2 regions of the Pseudomonas sp. YH-1 genome follow, and region 1 is predicted to be linked to the other one. Evidence: riboswitches for the same ligand, from Rfam matches in the RefSeq annotation. Region 1 holds a riboswitch; the other holds the start of a gene.
What was found. A riboswitch is a leader RNA that binds a small molecule or an ion and turns the genes downstream of it on or off. The one in region 1 is predicted to bind cobalamin.
Positions count from the first base shown of each region.

Region 1 (3,661 bases):
GCCCACCGCCAGCACCAGCCCCGGCTTGGTGACGGTGCCGACGCCTTCTCCAGCGTAAAAGCGCACGCCCGGCTCATCGCTCAAGGCGACGCGCGCGAAGACCAGCGCACCGTGGGTCACGTCCGGATCGTCGCCGGCATCCTTCAGCGTACCGGCTTCGGCGCCGCCAGCGATGAGGCGGCAGAACTCCAGGCGCAGGGTCGCGCGGCGCTCTTTCGGCAGGGATATCTGCGCGGCGTCCAGCGCCTCACCGGTGAGCAGCAGACGCGCCGCCGCCAGGCTGGTGGCGGTAGCGCAGCTGCCGGTGGTGTAGCCGCTGCGCAGCGGGCGGGGTTCTTCCGGGGTTTCGTCACGCATGACTACGCGCACCGCAGGATGGGTGGGGCGAAGCGATACCCATGCAGTCGTGGTACGAAAAACGCTTCATTCCTTCCAGACTTCCAGCAGGGTGATCGGCAACGCCGCGCGCCAGGTATCGAAGCCGCCGAGCGGCTGGGCCTGGGACACCGACAGGCGGGTCAGCTCGCCGCCGATGCGCGCGCGCCAGCTCAGCAGCATGGACTCGCTCTGCAGGGTGACGGCGTTGGCAACCAGACGACCGCCGGGCTTGAGTTGCTCCCAGCATTGCTCGAACACGCCGGGCAGGGTCACGCCACCGCCGATGAAGATCGCGTCGGGGCGCTCCAGCCCCTGCAAGGCTTCCGGCGCGGCGCCGCAGACCAGTTGCAACGCCGGCACGCCGAGGCTGTCGCGGTTGAAGCGAATGTGTTCCTGGCGCCCATCGTTGGCTTCGATGGCCAGCGTGCGGCAGCTCGGATGCGCGCGCATCCATTCGATACCGATGGAGCCACAGCCGGCGCCGACGTCCCAGAGCAGCTCGCCGGGCCTGGGCGCCAACCGCGCCAGGGTCACGGCGCGCACGTCACGCTTGGTCAGTTGGCCGTCATGGCGGTAGGCATCGTCCGGCAAACCGCTGGTCAGCGGCAGGCGAACCGCATCGACACCCGCGACGCAGTGCACAGCCACCAGGTTCAGCGCAGCGGTCTCGCTCTGCGACCAGTCGCTGGCAAGCCCGTCGATGCGTCGCTCCGCCTCACCGCCGAGGTGTTCCAGCACACTGAGGCGACTCGCGCCGAAACCGCGTTCGCGCAGCAGAGCGGCAATGGCGGTCGGGCTGCCGCCATCGTTGCTGAGGATCAGCAGCCTGGCGCCGTCATGGATCTGCGCGTTGAGTGCGGCCAATGGGCGCGCCACCAACGACAGCAGCGTGCAGTCCTGCAATGCCCAGCCCATTCGTGCCGCCGCGAGAGAAGCGGAGGATGGCGCGGAAAGCACGAGCATTTCCTCGGACGGAATCTGACGGGCAAGGCTGGCACCGACGCCGAACAGCATCGGGTCGCCGCTGGCCAGTACGCAGGTCGGTTCGCCACGCCGGCGCAGCACCGGTTCCAGGCTGAACGGGCTCGGCCAGGCCTGGCGACGGGCGCCCAGGCAATGCGGCAGCAACTCCAGCTGGCGGGGCGCGCCAATCACTTCACTGGCGGCGAGCAGGGCGCGGCGCGCGGCCTTGCCGAGGCCGGCATAACCGTCCTCGCCGATGCCGACGATGGTCAGCCAGGGCGTCATGAAAATTCCTCGGGGTGCGACGATTGATCCGACGGGCAGGCTTTTCCTGACATCGGGCAAAGCAGGCATAATACCCGCTTCGTCGGTGCTCGTAGGACGCTTCGCCTTTGTGGCGAGGTTTCTCAGAGCCGAAGAGGGAACACGGTTAAGCCGTGGCTGCCCCCGCAACTGTAAGCAGCGAGTCCGCGCAATGCGGCGACACGAGAACGAGGTTCCGTGCCGCCGGCCAGGCCACTGGGAAACCGGGAAGGCCGCGCTGGATGAGGACCTGCCAGCCAGGAGACCTGCCGACGAAACCAGTCGCGCGTGCAGACATCGAGCGGGGTGTATCGGTGTCGTGAAATCCCCCTGGGGGGATTCGCAGGTCACCGCGACCCAGCCCTGGTGACCTCCGTGCAAGACTCCTCAGCCCTGCCCGTCCGCCCGCATGCCTGCCCCGGCCTGCTGCGCATCGTGGCCTCCCGCGATGGCGGCATCTGCCGTATCAAGCTGCCTTGTGGGCAACTCGACGCCCGCGCCGCGCGCGCCATCGCCCAGGCCGCCGAGCGCCACGCCGACGGTGTGCTGGAAGCGACCAACCGCGCCAACCTGCAGATTCGCGGCGTGCAGGCTGGCGCCGAACATGCGCTGAGCCATGAGCTGCTGACCGCCGGCCTCGGCCCGCGTGAGCTGGCCTCGGACGATGTGCGCAACCTGCTGGTCAGCCCGGCGCTGGGCCTGGATGCCTCGGCGATGTTCGACCCTGCGCCACTGGCCTGGCAGTTGCTCGACCTGCTGGAGCGCACCCCACGCTTCCACGGTCTGTCTCCCAAGTTCGGCATTCAGCTGGACGCCGGTGAAGCGCTGGCGATGCTGGAGCACCCCAACGACCTCTGGCTGTCAGCCATGTCCGACGACGCGGCACCGCTGTTCGCCTTCGGTCTCGCCGGCTGTCCGCCGCAGCGCGAGACGGATCGTCCCGCCCTCGCCGCCGTGTCCGCCGAGCAGGTACCGCTGCTGGTGGAAAGCCTGCTGCACCTGTTCCTCGATCTCGCCGGCGACGGCCAGACGCGCATGCGCCACCTGCGCGAGATGCTCCGCGATGAAGTACTGCTGGAGCGCCTGCAGCAACGCCTGCCTTTCCAGTTGCACCTCGGGCCGGCTGTGGATAACTGGCGACGTCCTGCACCGCGAGCATTCGGCCATCTCGGGATTCAGCTACAGCGCCAGCCGGACCGCGCCATGGTCGGTGCGGGATTCGTCCTCGGACGCCTGGACAGCACCACGCTGTTCGGCCTGGCCGACCTCGCCGAGCGCTTCAGCGGCGGACAGCTGCGTCTGACGCCCTGGCAAAGTCTGATCCTCCCTGGCGTGGCACCCACCGATGTCGCCGTCGTCCTCGGCGCGCTGGCCAACCTCGGCCTGGTGATCGACGCCGCTCAACCGCTCTCGCGCATCGTCGCGTGCAGCGGCTCCACGGGTTGCGCACGCGGGCTGGCCGACACCAAGGCCGACGCCCTGCGCCTGGCCACACGCCTGCGCCACGCAGCCCAGGCCGGCGTGCACCTGTGCGGCTGCCCGCGTTCCTGCGCCGCCGCCCACGTTGCCCCCTACACCCTGCTGGCCGTCGCCGACGGCCGCTATGACCTGTTCCGCCGCGCCGATGGCGTGGCCGGCTTCGGCCAGCCGCTGGCGCGCAACCTTTCCCTCGATGCCGCGGGCGACCTGCTCGCCGCACCCGGAGTTTCCACCGATGCTTGATTACATCCGCGACGGCCAGGCGATCTATCGCCAATCCTTCGCCACCATCCGCGCCGAAGCTGATCTCAGCGGCATCCCCGCCGACCTGGAAAAACTCGCCGTGCGAGTGATCCACGCCTGCGGCATGGTCGACGTCGTGCAAGACCTGCGTTTCTCCGAAGGCGCCGGGGCCATCGGCCGTGCGGCGCTGGCCGCTGGCGCGCCGATTCTCTGCGATGCGCGGATGGTCGCCGAGGGCATCACCCGCGCCCGCCTGCCGGCACACAACGAGGTGATCTGCACCCTCAATGATCCG
Region 1 covers NZ_CP178184.1:1,803,139-1,806,799, reverse strand. The annotation lists gene ACKI1H_RS08530 (cobalt-precorrin-5B (C(1))-methyltransferase) at 1-357, opposite strand, end outside; gene cbiE (precorrin-6y C5,15-methyltransferase (decarboxylating) subunit CbiE) at 424-1,626, opposite strand; cobalamin riboswitch at 1,693-1,932, shown strand; gene cobG (precorrin-3B synthase) at 2,011-3,366, shown strand; gene ACKI1H_RS08515 (precorrin-8X methylmutase) at 3,359-3,661, shown strand, end outside.

Region 2 (3,661 bases), 2.4 Mb from region 1:
GCCGATGCGCACGCCATCGAGACGGGAAGCCCGGTTTCGCAACTCGGGCGCGGCGAAGCTCACGGGCAGCGGAAGCTCGGTGCTGGCGCTGGCCGCCAGGGCATCGGCGGCGGCATCCAGGCGGGCGTCTAGGTCCGCCAGCTCGTCGGCCTGCACCAACCCGAGGTGGCGGCTCGGCAGCTCTACTTCGGTATCGCGAGGCAGCGCGCCGTACCAGCGAATCCACTCCGGCAGGCTGTCGCGCACCAGGTCGCGGTGGCGTTGGCTGCCGATGCGGTTGGCGAGCACGCCGGAGAACGGCAGGTCGCTCTGATAGGTGGCCATGCCGACGGCCATCGCGCCGAAGGTCTGCGCCATGGACTGGCCGTTGATCACCGCCATCACCGGCACATTGAAGCGCCGCGCCAGATCGGCCGCCGAGGGCGAGCCGTCGAACAGGCCCATCACGCCCTCGATGAGGATCAGGTCGGCCTCGCCGGCCGCCTCCCAGAGCAGGCGGCGACTCTCCTCCTCGCCGACCATCCACAGGTCCAGCTGGTAGACCGGCGCGTCACTGGCACGGGCGAGGATCATCGGATCGAGGAAATCCGGGCCGCACTTGAACACCCGCACCTTGCGCCCGAGGCGCGTGTGCAGGCGCGCCAGGGCGGCGGTCACGGTGGTCTTGCCCTGCCCGGAGGCGGGTGCGGCGATCAGCAGTGCGGGGCATTGGCGCGAGGTCATCGAGCGTGCTCCGCCACAACGGGATGCATCAGAATTCCACCCCTTTCTGCGCCTTGATACCGGCCTTGAAGGCGTGTTTCACCAGGCCCATCTCGGTGACGGTGTCGGCCGCCTCGGTCATCGCCGGCTGCACGCCGCGGCCGGTAGCGACCACATGCTGCATCGGCGGACGTGCGGCGATGTCGGCCAACACGGTGTCCAGTTCCAGGTAGCCGTGCTTGAGGGCGATGTTCACTTCGTCCAGCACCACCAGGCCGACCTGCGGGTCGCTCAGCAGTTGCCGCGCCACGTCCCAGGCCGCCTGTGCCTTGGCGATGTCGCGCTGGCGGTCCTGGGTTTCCCAGGTAAAGCCTTCGCCCATGACGTGGAAGCTGACTTCTTCGGGGAAGCGGCGGAAAAACGCTTCCTCGCCCGTGGTCGCGGCGCCCTTGATGAACTGCACGACGCCCACCTTCATGCCATGGCCCAGCGCGCGGGCAACCATGCCAAACGCCGAGCTGCTCTTGCCCTTGCCGTTGCCGCTGTTGACCAGGAACACACCGCGCTCCCCCTGGGCCTGGGCGATCTTCTCGTCAATCACTGCCTTCTTGCGCTGCATGCGCGAGCGGTGGCGGTCGTCCTTTTCCGGGGATTCAGTCATGAGAAGTGGCTCCTGAAAGCGATTGCACAGGCGTCAGGCTGCCGGCCGGGTGGCAGCGAACGGGGGATGGAACAGGCAGGGATGTACCGCTGGCGCGCGCAGGCGCCATGCAGAAGAGATCGCCCAGCACGAAGGCTGTCGACCCGGGGAATAGGGATTTCACCTGAAGGATTCTCCGCCGCTCTCACCCGCGCGGCACTGACCAGTCGGGGCAGGCGGAGGACGGCAACGCGCGGCGCGCAGCGCCGACGTCGGCAGCGCCTCCCGCGATGCCATGCGATGCAGCAGGCCGGTCTCCGGGCTCGCGAGTGGAAGCGCCTGGCGTTTCCGAAGGAACCGCGCCTTCCCATGCCAATGGCACAGTGGCGGATTGCGGTTCGAAGCTCGCTTACCGTTGCGGGGGCAGCGCCGGAATGATCGATTGTGCATCGACTTCACCGGCTTCCCTGTTTCACTCGCGGCTTGCGCCGAGAGCACCTGAAGCAGGCGCGCAGCTTAGTGGCTGGCGGGCTGGGGCGTCAATTGAACAGGATGTCGCCGGGGCCCGCCCTCAGAACCACAAAGGCTCTAAAATGGGTCACACAAGTCAAGTGGTCAGGCCGCATAACTTCGCTAGAATGCGACTCATGACGACGACTGCCCTACCCGGCCAGCTCCAGCTCGACGCCACCGCCAATCCACCGCTGATGCGCATCAGTGGTGATTGGACGCTTGCGCATTTCTCCACGCTCGAAGCTCAGGTGGCCGCACAGCGCACTGCCGAGTCCCCGGGCGCGCTGGACTTCGCCGGCCTCGGCGCATTGGATACCGCCGGTGCCGCCCTGCTCGCCGAGATCATCGGCAGCGCACGCATGAGCCAACTCGATCAGATCGCCCGCAACCTGCCCGCCGAACGCCAGGCGCTGCTGCGCACTGTCGGCAGCGCGATCACCCAGTGCCGGCTCGACGAAAAGGCCCCGCCGCCCGGCAATGCGCTGGTCGATGTGCTGGAGCGGATCGGCATTGCCTCCGTCACCTTCAAGGACCACCTGATCGGTGTATTGGGCTTCATCGGCCTGACTCTCCAGACCCTGCTGCGCAACCTGCTGCGTCCGCGCCGTTGGCGGCTGACCTCGCTGGCCGCGCACATGGAGGAAACCGGCCTGGACGCCGTGCCCATCGTCGCCCTGCTCACCTTCATGGTCGGTGCAGTGGTGGCCTTCCTCGGCGCCACGGTGTTGCAGAAATTCGGCGCGGCGATCTACACCGTCGACCTGGTGGGCTTCTCCTTCCTGCGCGAGTTCGGCGTACTGCTCACCGCCATCCTGATTGCCGGCCGCACCGCCAGCGCCTTCACCGCGCAGATCGGTTCGATGAAGGCCAACCAGGAAATCGACGCGATCCAGGCCCTGGGCCTGGACCCGGTAGAACTGCTGGTACTGCCGCGGGTGCTGGCGCTGCTGCTGACCCTGCCGATGCTGACGTTCCTGGCGATGATTTCCGGCATCTTCGGCGGTGGCGTGGTCTGCGCCCTGAGCCTGGACATCTCGCCGCGCATGTTCCTCTACATGCTGCAGAACGACATCGCCGTGCAGCACTTCCTGGTGGGCATCGTCAAAGCCCCGGTATTCGCCTTCATCATCGCCGTGATCGGCTGCCTGGAAGGCTTCCGCGTCAGCGGCAGCGCGCAGTCGGTGGGCGAGCACACGACCTCCAGCGTGGTCCAGTCGATCTTCGTGGTGATCCTGCTGGATGCCATGTTCGCGCTGTTCTTCATGGAGATGGGCTGGTGAGCGAACCGATCATCGTCGTCCGCGACCTGGCCAACCGCTTCGGCACCCACGCCGTGCACGAGCACCTCGACCTCGACGTGATGAAGGGCGAGATCCTCGGCGTAGTGGGTGGTTCGGGCACCGGCAAGTCGGTGCTGCTGCGCAGCATCATCGGCCTGCGCCAGCCCAGCGAAGGCAGCGTGCATGTCTTCGGGCAGAACCTGCCTGCCTTGCCGCCGCTGGAGCGTTCGAAACTGGAAAGGCGCTTCGGCGTGCTGTTCCAGAACGGCGCGCTGTTCTCCTCGCTGACCGTGAGCGAGAACATCTGCCTGCCGCTGATCGAACACGCCAAACTGTCGCGCAGCGACGCCGAGTTCATGGCCAAGGTGAAGATTTCCCTCGCCGGCCTGCCACCGGATGCGGGCGCCAAGTACCCCTCGGAGCTGTCCGGCGGCATGGTCAAGCGCGCCGCGTTGGCCCGCGCCCTGGCGCTGGACCCGGACATCCTGTTCCTTGACGAACCCACCGCCGGCCTAGACCCCATCGG
Region 2 covers NZ_CP178184.1:6,113,813-6,117,473, forward strand. The annotation lists gene ACKI1H_RS28200 (cobyrinate a,c-diamide synthase) at 1-723, opposite strand, end outside; gene cobO (cob(I)yrinic acid a,c-diamide adenosyltransferase) at 752-1,363, opposite strand; cobalamin riboswitch at 1,634-1,859, opposite strand; gene ACKI1H_RS28210 (ABC transporter permease) at 1,990-3,135, shown strand; gene ACKI1H_RS28215 (ABC transporter ATP-binding protein) at 3,132-3,661, shown strand, end outside.
Region 2: another riboswitch for cobalamin. It lies ahead of cobO (cob(I)yrinic acid a,c-diamide adenosyltransferase); the one in region 1 lies ahead of cobG (precorrin-3B synthase).